2 linked regions of the Urbifossiella limnaea genome follow. The protein of the gene in region 1 interacts with the protein of each later gene in a pairwise test. Links are inferred from orthologs where the notes say so. Each region holds a gene or a part of one and is shown on either strand. Other genes may lie near its edges.

What was found.
Region 2: the proteins of epsC (region 1) and cysK interact in binary tests that used the Escherichia coli proteins (3 or more experiments, as listed by UniProt). The link is inferred for Urbifossiella limnaea from one-to-one orthologs.

What each region holds. Positions count from the first base shown.
Region 1 is NZ_CP036273.1:6,354,431-6,362,511, reverse strand. What follows is about bases 2,268-5,150. They hold epsC (serine O-acetyltransferase EpsC), read right to left. Parts: upstream 4,245-5,150; coding sequence 3,291-4,244; downstream 2,268-3,290. Other genes in these bases: ETAA1_RS25865 (N-formylglutamate amidohydrolase), read left to right, coding at 4,794-5,150; ETAA1_RS25875 (hypothetical protein), read right to left, coding at 2,837-3,226; ETAA1_RS25880 (HNH endonuclease), read right to left, coding at 2,368-2,832; ETAA1_RS25885 (UTP--glucose-1-phosphate uridylyltransferase), read right to left, coding at 2,268-2,368. In the rest of the region: more of ETAA1_RS25885, read right to left, coding at 1-2,267; more of ETAA1_RS25865, read left to right, coding at 5,151-5,618; ETAA1_RS25860 (hypothetical protein), read left to right, coding at 5,827-6,930; ETAA1_RS25855 (MFS transporter), read right to left, coding at 6,966-8,081.
Region 2 is NZ_CP036273.1:2,396,584-2,401,996, reverse strand. The notes cover bases 2,600-5,413. They hold cysK (cysteine synthase A), read right to left. Parts: upstream 4,595-5,413; coding sequence 3,605-4,594; downstream 2,600-3,604. Other genes in these bases: ETAA1_RS09525 (hypothetical protein), read right to left, coding at 5,054-5,413; ETAA1_RS09530 (hypothetical protein), read right to left, coding at 4,698-5,057; ETAA1_RS09540 (outer membrane protein assembly factor BamB family protein), read left to right, coding at 2,600-3,548. Also shown: ETAA1_RS09550 (aldehyde dehydrogenase family protein), read left to right, coding at 1-1,235; ETAA1_RS09545 (iron-containing alcohol dehydrogenase), read left to right, coding at 1,162-2,334; more of ETAA1_RS09540, read left to right, coding at 2,463-2,599.

The DNA.
Region 1 (8,081 bases):
AGACGTGCGGCACCGTCGCGCCGGAGCGCTCGGCCGCCTTGCGGCTCTTGGCCAGGTGCACCTCGAGGAACGTGCGGTGCTTCCCGGCCAGGCGTGCGAACGGGTTCAGCGCTTTCACCACGCCGGCGCCCTGCGTCCAGCGTGAACCCGCGCCCGCCGACAGCGTCACGACCGCGAGCTCGCCCGCGGCCAGCGCCTGCTCGCCACGCCGCACGACCTCCGCGGGGACGCCGCCGCGGCAGTCGGTCACGTCGCCTGGCTGCACGTCTTCCACGACGGTGGACGCCGCGAGGCGGTTCTGCGCCAGGCCGATGCGGCCGCGGCGGAGGTCGTCGCGGATGCGCTCGTGCTCGGCGCGGTCGAAGCCGTTCGCCGTCAGCAATGCCGCCAGCGCTTCCGGCCGGGCGCTCGACGACGCCGCCGCCGCCGGCACCATGCGGTCGAACAGCGACTCGACGAGGCCGGCCAACTCCGGGGCGCGGGCCGCGGCGCCGACGCGCTCCAGCTCGCCGCGCCGTGACGCCGGGATGAGCCGCGCGTCCTCGCGCAGCCAGCGCGGCACGAGCAGCGCGTAGTAGCCGCGCGGCAGCAACTCGGCGCCGGCGGGGAGGAGGTCGGCGTGCGTGCCGCGCGGGTTGACGGCGAAGTCGTACACGACCGGCGCCATGGCGAACGGCAGCGAGTGCTTCAAGGCCTCCCGCTGCCGACGCATCTCTTCCAGGAGGAAGTCTTGCGCCTCGGCCTTGCGGTGCGGCGCGACGATGAACCCCATGCCGCCGCCGCTCATGCCGCCGAGCATCCAGAAGCCCCAGAAATCGCTGCCGAACCGCGCGCGGCTCGCGGCGATCAGCCCCTCCGTGAAGGCGTTCGACGCCGCGGGGATGATCGTCTGAATCGGCCCGGCGAAGTTGCGCGTCGTCGCGGCGCCGAGGGCGGGGACGTCGCCGCGCTTCAGGTCGTCGGCGATCTCGTCGAAGATGCCGAGCGCCGCCTGCCGGGCCTGCCACTCGGCGTCGTCGCGCAGCAGGTACTTTTCGGTCACCATCTCCAGCACCGGGCCGACGTTCTGGGCCATGCCGCCGTGGACGAGCACCAAACTGTCTTCGAGCTTCCGGCGGTTCGCCTCCGAAACCTCCTCCGGGCCGAAGACGGTGTGCCGTGGCAACAGGCGTCCGCGACTGACGCCGTGCTCGGGGTCGCCCTCCGCGGCGACGGTCCCCTCGATGAGCTTGATGCCGGGCCAGACGCCGCCGCTGTCCTGCCAGCCGCCGCCGCTGCCGCCGAGCCACTCGCCGAGGATGGCCCGCGCCGCGACCAGCCGGCGCTCCGGCTCCGCGAGCGAACCGGTGAGCGCCTTCGCCTGCCCGGTCGCGCGCATGCACACGGCGATCAGGCCGGCCAGCAGGTTCGTCGAAACGGCGAGGCGCGAGCCCTTCGGGATGTCGTTCACGGCGCTGACCAGTTCGATGCCGAGGCCCGGGCCGACGAGTACGTCGAGCACCTGGCGCAGGTCGGCGCGTGACCCTTCGAGCCCCGGCGGGATCACGCCCGACGCGATCACCGCGGCCTTCAGTAGGCCGAGGTAATCGCGGGCGAAGTCGAACACCTCGGGCAACGACTTCACGTCCGCGGCGGCGTCCAGGTCCACGCTCACCAGTCGCAGCACGGGCTCGTCGATGACGCGGAAGTACACCTCGATCGGCGGCTTCGGCACGCTATCGCGGCCGTGGACGCCGAGGTCGATGGACACGTTCAGGACGCGGGCGCCCTCGGGGTAGTCCATGCCGAGGAAGAAGATGTCCGACCAGCACGAGTGGGACAGGTCCATCCGCACCGGCGTCCGCTCGCGCAGCACGGGGAAGGGGGCGCCGGCGTGGGGGCGACTCAGCAACTCGGGGCGGACGCGGAGCGGGTGGTCGGCGGGGTCGCCGGCGCGGAACATCCAGCGGTTGCCGGCGGCGCCGCGGACGCTGGCGCGGACCTGGTCGGCGAGCGTCTGGAAGGCGAGGGCGTGGTACGCGGCGGCGAGGGCGCTGCACAGCGGGTCGCTCGGGCCGTGCTCGGCCTCGGCGGCGCGGAACAGGCGCACGGCCTCGTCGAACCGGCGGTTCATCAGCCGGTCGATGCCGGCGTGCGGGATGCGACCGGCGGCGGGGAGTTCGGGGCGCGTCGGCAGGTGGAACCGGTCGATGGCGTACAGGAAGAACAGGGCGCGGACGCGGTCGTAGAGGTTGCCGCGCTCGCGGCGGAAGCGGTCGAGCGTCTGCCGCTCGGCGAGGAGTTCGGGGTACGACAGCGCCGCCACGGCGGCGGCGAGCGGGCGGTTGCGGACGGCCGGGTCGGGGGAGGTAATCAGGTCGGTGAGCATCAGGAAGTCGTAGCGGGCGGCAGGGGGCGCGGCGAGCGGCCGGCGTCAGTCGGCGGTCCGGGCGGGTGGAGGCCGACCGAAAAGAGTACGGTCCGCAGGTTGACCACGCCGGGGCGGTTGAGCCGGAGCGCCGCGACGGTGGCGCGGCCCGTTGGCGTCAACCCGACGACTTCCGAGTAGTCGGCCGCCCACGCGAAGTGGTCCGACCAGCGTTGGCGGCGCGGGTGGAACAGGGGCACCTCGGCACCGGTGGCGGGGTCTACCGCGCGGGTCCGGGTGTACTTGTGGTTGTTGCACCCCTGACAAGAGTAGGCGAGGTTCTCCGCATCGTCGGACCCGCCGCCGCTCTGCGGCTCGACGTGCTCGACCGCGAACGACTGGACCGCGAACCGGTCCTGACTGCGACAGTATTCGCAGCAGCCGCCGGCCCGGTCCGCCACCGCGGTTCGAACGGACGACGACACGGGATCACCCCGACGCCGGCCAGGGGATGCCGAGCGCGCGGAGCACCTGGTCGAGCGGCTCCCCGCGCACGGCCGCCAACTCCACCAGCGCGGCCGTCCGGTCGGCCTGGTACAACTCGACCGTGTCGGTCAGACGGGTCAACTCCGCGTACTCGGCGGGGGTGAGCACCTGCCGTCGGTGCCGGTCGCGGAGGCGGTGGTACTCGCTCCACACGTCCGGGGACGGCCCCCCGTTGATGCGTGCGAGGAGGGCCGCTTCGCCGCCCCGGACCGTCCCGGCCACGCGCTCCGCCCGCACCCGGAGCAGGCCGGCGACCAACCGGTCGAACCGGTCGGGGTCCAGGGCAACGGCCGCCTCCAGTAGGTCGGCCGGCGGGTCGAGGGCAGCGGGCATGGGGTGCCTCCGTCGGGCGTACTACCCGTATCGTACCCGATCCGCCCGCCGGCACGGGTCACATTTAGATGTGGTACATCAGCGACACGTCGTCCGCCGCCGGCTTAGCGCCCTTCAGCCGCAGCCGCGGCTTCTCCAGCAGCACCGTCGTGTCGGGCGGTACGCTCTCCGTCAGCCACACGTTCGAGCCGATCACGCTCCGCTCGCCCACCACCGTGGCGCCGCCCAGGATAGTGGCGTTCGCGTACACCACCACACCGTCCTTCAGCGTGGGGTGGCGCTTGTAGCTGCCGTGCGTCAGGTTGCCGTCGTCGTCCTTCGTGAAGCTCAGGGCGCCGAGCGTCACGCCCTGGTACAGCTTCACGCCGGCGCCGATCTCGCACGTCTGGCCGATCACCACGCCGGTGCCGTGGTCGATGAAGAAGCCCGGCCCGATCCGCGCCCCCGGGTGGATGTCGATGCCGGTCTTGGCGTGCGCCGCCTCCGTCATCATGCGCGGGATGAACGGCACGCCCAGCGTGTACAGCTCGTGGGCCACGCGGTACACGCTCACCGCTTCGAGGCCGGGGTAGCTGAAGATGATCTCGTGGTGGCTGCGGGCGGCCGGGTCGCCGCGGTAGGCGGCGTCCACGTCCTGCTCCAGCACCTTCCGCACGTCCGGCAGCCGCCGCAGCAGCTCCATCGCCTTCGGCTGGGCGATGGCCTCGCAGTCGACGTGCGGGCTCTCCTCGCACAGCTCGTGGCGCAGGGCGCGGGCGATCTGCTGCGTCAGCTTGTCGTGGAGCCCATCGACGAGGGCGCCCACGTGGTAACCCACGTTGCCGTGGTGGAGGTTCTGCCGCCGGCCGTAGCCGGGGTACAGCACTTCGCTGAGATCGGCGAGGATGTCGGCGACGGAGTCGCGGCTCGGCAGCGGCTCGTGCGCCAGGTGGTTCATCCGGCTGCACTCGGTGTACGACTCGACCAGCAGGTCGGTGATCGTCGGCAGCTCGTCCTTCAGCCGGATGTCGGTTGCCATGTCAGTCGCCAGGGACCAGAGGGCAGACGCCGGAATAGATCGGCCACGAAGCCGCCCCGACTTTCCGGTCTCTCCAGTTTACGCCGGCGCCGCCCTCTGTCTTACGCCCGCCGACCTCCGCCACCTGCCCGTCCCCCGGGCACGAATTGCGCTCGCACCCGGCACGGCGGCGCGGCACGAACCCGGGCGGACTTTTTTTCGTGCGGCCGGGGCGGCGGGAATGCCCCAAGAATCCCAGCGTTTTTCGCGCGGGTCAGCGCGGAACGCGGCGGCGGCGGGCGCGATTGGCACCGCGGCTGCTTTTACATGAAGCGGAGAGGTCGAACGGGACGCCGGGGTGAGCCGAGGGGAGAGGCGGTATCACCACGGGTCGCGATCTCGACCTCGCCAATACAGCAGCCCGGGTGTGTCGGCCGAGGGGAGAGGCGGCCGATCACCCGGGCTGTTCGTTTTCCCAGCACCGCCCGCGCCAAACCGGGTTCTCATTTTTCACTCCCATCTCGTACACTGAAGCCAGACTCGCTCGCCTACGTCCGCACAGACACTGCCATGCGTCGCCCGCGCCTCCCCGCGGCGGTCGTTGCCGCGCTCGCCGCCGTCGCCGTCGCGCTGGCCCAGGAGCCGGCCGCGCGACCGGAGTCGCCGTTCCTCAACGTCCGCAAGGGGAACATGCCGGTCATCATCTCCGCACCGCACGGCGGCACGGGCGAGATTCCCGGCGTCCCGACGCGACGCGGGGTCGGCCTGCCCACCGGGCCGAACGGCTTCTACACCGGCCGCGACCCCGGCACCGAAGAGCTGGCCGCGACGCTGGCCGTTGAAGTGTTCCTCAAGACCGGCAAGCGACCGTACCTCGTCACCGCCCGGTTCAGCCGCCGCTACGTCGACGCCAACCGGCCGGCCGACGTCGCCTACGAGAGCCCGCGCGCCAAGCCCGTCTACGACGCCTACCACGACACCCTCGCCGGGTTCTGCAAGGAAGTCCGCAAGGTTCACGGCCGCGGTCTGCTCCTCGACGTCCACAACCAGGCGACCTTCCCCGACTCGGTGGTCCGCGGCACGCAGGACGGTAAGACGGTGGCGCTGCTCCGCCAGCGCTTCGGCGAGAAGGCCCACTGCGGCCCGGACAGCCTGCTCGGGCTGCTCGGCGGGGCGGGCTTCAAGACGCACCCGGCCAAGCTCGACGGCAAGGAGCACGATAACTTCAACGGCGGCTACATCGTCCGCACCTACAGCGGCGACTACGGCCTCGACGCCGTGCAGCTCGAATTCGGCTGGATGCTCACGACGCCCGTGTCAGCTCCCGAGACGGCCGGGAAGGTGGCTGCGGCGATCGATCAGTTCCACCGGCTGTACCTCGTGGACGCGAAGTGACGCTGCTCGCGGCGTGGCACGGCGTGCATCGCCGCAAGCGACGGAATCCCAACCACTTCAGCCCTCACACCGGTCCGGCGCTCTTTCGTCTAACCCACTTGCTGCATCCGCGGAACTCGTCCCCTTCGCCGCTGGACACGATGAACGCCAGGCGAGGGTTCGTGTTCTAGGCTCCGGGCAGAGTTCGCACCGCCCCCGGAGGCCTGCCGTGCCGCGCCCCGTGTTGCTGGTCGCCGTGTCCGCCGCGCTGCTGGCCGGCGGCTGCGGCAAGTTCAAGGACGTGCTCAACCCGCCGATGGCCGAGTTCACCTCGCCCGACGGCAAGTGGAAGGCGCTGTTCCCGGGCACGCCGTCGGAGAAGACCAAGTCGGCGTTCGGAGTCAACTTCACCATGTGGGTGAAGGAGCCGTGGGGGAACAAGGGCGGGTACATGGTCGGCACCGCCGAGCTGCCGCTGTCGGCGGCCGAGCCCCTGGCCCTGTCGCAGAAGCGGCTCGACGACGCCGTCGCCGGGTCGGTGCAGGGCGTCGGCGGGAAGACGATCGACACCAAGCGGGTGATGCTGCACGACCGCTACCCGGGCCGCGAGTGCCTGGCCTCGGTCACCGACCCGAAGGCGGGGAAGTACCGGTGCCGCATCTTCCTCGCCGGAACCCGCATGTACATGGTCGCGGTCATGGGCGTGGACGAGTTCGTGGCCGACCCGAAGGCGGACGAGTTCCTGGACTCGTTCGCGCTGCTCGGCGACCTCCCGGCGGCGAGCGGCAACCCGGCCGAGCGGCTGGCGACGGCGACGCCGAAGCGGACGAACCCGGCCGACCGGGTGGCGGCGAAGGCGGCCGACCCCGAGCCGGCGGCGAAGGCGGCGGGCACGGCCATCCACTCGACCGGCGGCAAATTCAAGGCGCGGTTCCCGGCGTCGCCGACGAAGGGGACGGCCGACGCCGACGGGCACACGTTCACGACCTACGCGGTGACGGCCGCCGGCGGCCGTTATTCCGCCGGGTACGCCGACGACTCCGAGCTGGAGGGCGTCGCCGGCAAGGCGCGGCAGGCCGCGCTGGACCATCTCCGCGACACGACCGTGGCCGAACTGGGCGACGGGTCGAAGCTGGGCAAGTGCGAACTCCTGGTGCTGGGCGGGCGGCACCGCGGCTGGGAGTTCGAGGCGACGGCCGGCGACCGGAGCCTGCGCGGCCGGGTGTACGTCGTCGGGGCGCGGCTGTACCGGGTGACGGTACGCGGCTCCGACGCCGCCGTCCGCGACCCCGGCGTGGCCGATTTCTTCGACTCGTTCCAGCTGGTGAACTGACCCACGGCGGCGGGCCGGGGGCTCGTCCCCCGGCTTCACCGCGCTTCGCCCCGCGCGATCAGCACTTCGTGAAGCAGCCCCAGCCCCGCGGCCACCATCAGTGTCGCCGTCGGCACCGCGCCTAACCCCACATCACCCGCCAGAAGCCCGAGCCCCGCGGGGACGGCCGCCGCCCCGATCATCGCCGCGCCGACCTGGAAGCCGATCGAGTGCGCCGACAGGCCCGGCCCGAGGCGCTGCGGCGTGCGCGTCATCAGGCACGGGTACACCGGCGCCAGCCCGACGCCGGCGACGACCAGCCCCGCGAACGCCGCCCACTCGGGCAGCGGCGCCGCGAACAACATCGCACCGGCGAGGGTGGCGAACATGCACACGCGGAGCAGCCGGTCGATGCCGACGCGCTCGGCAACCAGGCCGAACACCACGCGGCCGACGCCGATGCTCCCCCAGTACGCGCCGACGGCCACACCCGCCGCCCCGGCCGCGACGCCGCGGTGCTCGGTGAGCACGGTGAACGCCCACTGCCCGAGCGCCACCTCCAGCCCGGTGTAGACGAAGAACACGGCCATGTGCAGCAGCACCGCCGGGTGCCGCAGCGCGTCGCCGGTGCGGACCGGCGGCGCGTCCCCGGCGGGGTCGGCGCTCGCCTCGCCCCAGCGCGGCCGCGTCGCCAGGAAGACCAGCGCCAGCGCCGCCATCACGCCGCCGACCACGGTGTACCCCGCGGCGTAGGGCCGCCCGCCGCTCAGGACCGCAGTCATCAGCAGCGGGCCGAGCATGGCGCCGAAGCAGTAGCAGGCGTGCAGCCAGTTCATGTGCCGGGCCGACAGGTGGTGCGCCGCGTACCCGTTGAGCCCGGCGTCGATGGCCCCCGAGCCGAGCCCGTGGACGACGGCGCACGCCGCGAAGAGCGCGAACAGCGGCGCCCCGGCGAACCCGAACATCGCACCCCCGACGAGGCCCGTGCTGAGGCCCAGCAGCAGGCCGATGCCGAGCCCGCGGGCGAGTCGGCCGGCGACGAAGCTGCTGGCGAAGTAGCCCAGCCCCGACGCCGCGAACACGACGCCGGCCGCGGCCTGCGCCAGCCCGAACCGGTCGCGGACCGACGGCCACGCCACGCCGATGACGGCGTCCGGCAGCCCGAGGCTGAC
Region 2 (5,413 bases), 4.0 Mb from region 1 along the record:
AGAAGGCCGCCGACTACTTCCTCAACGCCGCCCTCCCCTGCGGCGACGCCGAACTCACGTTCGACCAGTACGTCCGCAACCTGTCCTCCACCACGGGCAGCCCCGTCGTCTTCTGCGACCGCAACGCCCGCAAGGTGCACTACGTTCTGTCTCACATCGAAGAAGTGATTGGCGGGCTGACGCGCGGCCTGCCCCTCGACGCGCTCGACGCCGGGTACACCACCCGCGGCGGCCGGATGCAGGCGTTCTACCCCACCACCGACGTGTTCGGGGCGGTGCTGCCGTCGAACTCGCCCGGCGTCCACTCGCTGTGGGTGCCGACGATCGCGTTCAAGATTCCCCTGCTCGTGAAGCCGGGCCGCGAGGAGCCGTGGACGCCGTACCGCGTCCTGCAAGCGTTTCTCAAGGCGGGGGTGCCGGCGAGCGCCCTCGCGTTCCTGCCGACCGACCACGCCGGTGCGGCGGACATCCTCCGCCTGTGCGGCCGCAGCATGGCCTTCGGCGACGACCGCACGATGGCCCCGTACAAGAGCGACCACCGCGTCGAGATTCACGGCACCGGCTACAGCAAGTTCATCTTCGGCGAGGACCAGGCCGACCAGTGGGAGAAGCACCTCGACGTGATGGTGGAGGGCATCGCTGCGAACGGCGGCCGGGCGTGCGTCAACGCCTCGGCGGTGTGGACGCCCCGGAACGCCGACGCGATCGCTGAAGGGCTGGCGAAGCGGCTCGCCGGCGCCAAGGCCCGGCCGTGGGACGACCCGGCGTGCGAGGTCAGCGCGTTCGCCAACCCGTCGGTCGCCGAGGCGATCAACAACATGATCGACGAGGGGCTGAAGGAGCCCGGCGCGGTGGACGTGACGCAAAAGCTCCGTGGCACGCCCCGACTCGTCAAGGAGGGGCGCGTCGCATGGCTCCTTCCGACCATCGTCCGCTGTGAGAGCCCGGACCACCCGCTGGCGAACAAGGAGTTCCTGTTCCCGTATGCCAGCGTGATAGAATGGCCTCAGCAGGACGTGCTGAAGCGGATCGGGTACACCCTGGCCGCGACCGTCCTGTCCGACGACCCCGCCTTCATCGCGGACGCCCTGGCCTGCCCGACGGTCGAGCGACTGAACATCGGGCCGCTGCCGACCAACCGACTGACGTGGGACCAGCCGCATGAAGGGAACCTGTTCACCCACCTCTACAAGCAGCGGGCGCTCCAGCACGCCCGCACCCCCGCCGGCGTTTGACTTCCAGCCGCTCGGCCGCGTCGTCTTCGGGTCCGGCAGCCTCGCCCGCCTGGGCGAGGTGGCCCGCGAACTCGGCGGCACCCGCGTCCTGCTCGTCACCGACCCCGGCCTCGAAGCCGCCGGGCACCCGCAGCGCGCCGTCGCGGCCATCGAGGAGGCCGGGCTGGAGGCGTTCGTGTTCGACGGGGTGAAGGAGAACCCGACCGAGCGCGAGGTGGCCGCCGGGGTGGTGTTCGCGCGGACGCACCGCGTCGACCTGATCGCGGCCGTCGGCGGCGGCAGCTCGATGGACTGCGCCAAGGGGGTGAACTTCCTCCTGACCAACGGCGGCCGCATGGCCGACTACAAGGGCCACGGCAAGGCGACGAAGCCGATGCTCCCGTCCGTCGGCGTGCCGACCACGTCCGGCACCGGCAGCGAGGCCCAGAGCTACGCCCTCATCACCGACGAGCGCTCGCACCTGAAGATGGCCTGCGGCGACAAGCAGGCCGCCTTCCGCGTCTCGATCCTCGACCCCGAGGTTACGCTGTCGCAGCCGAAGCTGGTGAGCGCGGTCACCGGCATCGACGCGGTGGCGCACGCGGTCGAGTCGTTCGTGTGCGCCAGGCGGAACCCACTGTCGCAGACGTACTCGCATGCCGCGTTCCGGCAGCTGGAGCCGAACTTCGAGCGGGTGATGAGCCACCCGACGGACCTGGCGGCGCGGTCGGCGATGCTGCTCGGGGCGCACTTCGCGGGGATGGCGATCGAGGCCGCGATGCTCGGGGTCTGCCACTCGTGCGCCAACCCGCTGACGGCCCACTACGGCGTCACCCACGGCGTCGCCGTCGGCGTGATGCTGCCGCACGTCGTCCGCTTCAACGCCGCTGCGGTGGGCGACCTGTACGCCGACCTGGCCGGCTCCGCGGGCGCGCTGGCCGACCGGGTAACGGCGATGCTGTCGGCGGCGGGGCTGCCTCGGACCCTGAAGGAGTGCGGCGTGTCGGAGTCGATCCTGCCACTCCTCGCCGAGGAGGCGAATCAGCAGTGGACGGCGCGGTTCAACCCGCGCGAGGTGAGCGAGGCCGACATCCTGGGGCTGTACCGCGCCGCGTGGTGAAGAAAAGACAGTCTCGCGCAGAGGCGCAGAGCCGCAGAGTAAGACCGGCCGGCCGCACGAGTATCCCCTCTGGTTTTCTCTCTGCGGCTCTGCGCCTCTGCGTGAGGTTTCTTCTCCGGGAGTTCGCCATGCGTCGCGCCCTGCTCGTGCTGCTCCTGCTGACCCCCGCCGCGTCGGCCGACTGGCCGTTGTTCCGCGGCGACCCTCTCATGAGTGGCGTCGGCACCGCCAAGCTCCCGGACCAACTCGCCGAGCGCTGGAAGTTCAAAACCGGCGACGCCATCGAGGGCGCCCCCGCGGTCGTCGGCGGGGTCGTGTACGTCGGCTCGTTCGACAAGCACCTGTACGCCCTCGAACTGTCCACCGGCAAGGAGAAGTGGAAGGTCAAGCTCGGCCACCTGAAGGCGTCGCCGAGCGTGAAGGACGGTAAGGTCTATGTCGGCAACCTGGACGGCAAGTTCTTCTGCCTGTCGGCCGCCGACGGCAAGCAACTCTGGGCGTTCGAGACGGAAGGCGAGATCACCTCGGGCTGCAACTTCCACGGCAACAACGTCCTCATCGGCTCCCACGACTCGACGCTGTACTGCCTCTCCCCGGAGGGGAAGAAGCTGTGGGACGTGCGGACCGACGGCCCCGTCAACGGCTCCCCGGTGGTGATCGGCGACACCACGTTCGTGGCCGGGTGCGACAGTAAGTTCCACGTCCTGAACGCCAAGACGGGGAAGGAGATCGGCGCGATCGAGCTCGACGGCCAGGCCGCGGCGACGGCGGCGGTGGCGGGCGACGTGGCCTACGTCGGCACGATGGCGAACCAGGTGGTGGCCGTGGACTGGAAGCAGAAGAAGAAGTTGTGGGCGTTCGAGGCGCCGACGCGCCAGCAGCCGTTCTACGCCTCCGCGGCGGTGACGAAGGACGTGGTCGTGGCCGGCAGCCGCGACGCTAAGGTGTACGGCATCGACCGCGCCACCGGCAAGCAGGTGTGGAGCTTTACGACCGACGGCGTGGTGGACGCCTCGCCGGTGGTGGTGGGCGAGCGGGTGTACGTCGGCAGCCTGTCGCGTGCCGCCTCCTTGTACGTCCTCGACCTGATGAGCGGGCGGAAGGTGCAGGAGGTGGAGGTGGACGGGCCGGTGTCGGGGTCGGTGGCGGTCGGCCCGGACTGCGTACTGTTCGGCACCGACCGCGGCACGATCTACTGCCTGGGCGCGAAGTGAATTCCGGGCGGGTGCGACCGGGCGGCGGGTGAGTCCGCCAGGTCGCGCCCTGGTCGTTAATCCTGCGGGTAGAGCGCCGTCGAGAGGTAGCGCTCGCCCAGGTCCGGCAGCACCACCACGATTACCTTGCCGGCGTTCTCCGGCCGCTTCGCCACCTTCACCGCCGCGGCCGCGGCCGCGCCGCAGGAGATGCCGCACAGCATCCCCTCTTCCTTCGCCAGCCGGCGGGCCATCTCGAACGCCTCGTCGTCGGTCACCTGGAACACCTCGTCGATCACGGCGGTGTTCAGCACGCCCGGCACGAACCCGGCGCCGATCCCTTGAATCTTGTGCGGCCCTGGCTTCACCTGGTCTTTCGGCACGCCCTGCACGACGTGCTGCGTCAGCACCGGGCTCGCGGCCGGCTCCACGGCCACGCACTTCACCCCGGGCTTGCGGGCCTTCAGCACCTCGCCGCAGCCGGTGATCGTACCGCCGGTGCCGACGCCGCACACCAGGATGTCGATGTTGCCGCCGGTGGCGCGCCAGATTTCCTCGGCAGTCGTGCGGCGGTGAACCTCCGGATTGGCGGGGTTCTCGAACTGCTGGGGGATGAACGCCTTCGGCTCGCCGCCGAACTCCTGGAACAGCTCCTTGGCCCGGTTCACGGCCCCGCGCATGCCCGTCTCGCGCGGCGTGAGGTACAGCTTGGCCCCGAACGCCTTCAGCAGGCGCTGCCGTTCGAGCGACATGCTCTCGGGCATGGTTACGGCCAACTGGTAGCCGCGAGCGGCGCAGACGAACGCGAGGCCGATGCCGGTGTTGCCGCTGGTCGGCTCGATGATGAGAGTGTCCTTGGTGATCTTCCCCGCCTTCTCGGCGGCGTCGATCATCGCGACGCCGATGCGGTCCTTGACGGACCACAGCGGGTTGAAGTTCTCCAGCTTCCCGACGACGGTGGCCTTGGCGTCGCCGACGACGCGGCGGAGCTTGACGAGGGGCGTGGCGCCGACGGTCTGGGTGATGTCGTCGAAAACGTGTCCGCGAAAGGTGGGGTCGGCGGCCATCGGCGCGTCCTTCGGGAGGGGGAGTTGGGCGTTGAGGGTGACGGCTTTCTACCCCTGCGGGCGCGGTCGGACAAGGACGCCGACTTGACGGCGCAGGTGGTTGTTACCCGGGCGGGAGTGCGAGGGCGGAGAACACCTCCTCCAACTCCCGGACGACTCCGCGGAGGCTGAGGTCGGCCATCTCGAAGTTGGTGTGCGGCGAGAAATCGCGGAAGTGCGCGGCGAAGTGTTCCGCCGCGCGGCGCAGCTTCGGCAGCTTCCCCTTCAGCCGCCGCAGGTAGTCGGCGTGGTCGCCGCGCTGGTACGCCGGCTCCACGGCGCGGATGCTGTCGTACAGCGTCCGCGGCACGTCGAGCATGTCCTCGTTGTCCTGAACCTCGTCGGCGTGCTTCAGGAACGTGCGCACCATCCAGGCGTGCGCCAGGATGGTGTTGCAGCGCTGGACCGCGTCCTCGGGGGTCATGACGCGCCCGGGGTTTCGGGCGTCGGGGCCGCGGGCTTCGGCGCACCCTTACCTGCCTCCGCCTCCTCCTTCGACATCAGCACCAGGAAGGTGCCGAGCGACACCAGCACGATGCCGGCCCACAGCTTCCACCCGGGCACGTCGAAGTGGAAGACGGACCAGTCGCCGGTCTTCGGGTCCGGGTGCCACACCAGGCTCAGCAGCGTGTTGATGAGCGGGGCCAGGCAGAAGATCAACGGGGCGATGTAGACGCGGTACGTCGCCGGGTTCACCTGTTCGGCCTTCGCCGCGTCCACCGCCGCTTTGCTGGCGAAGATCACGCAGATGGCACCCACCGCCCCCGCCACGCCGGCCAG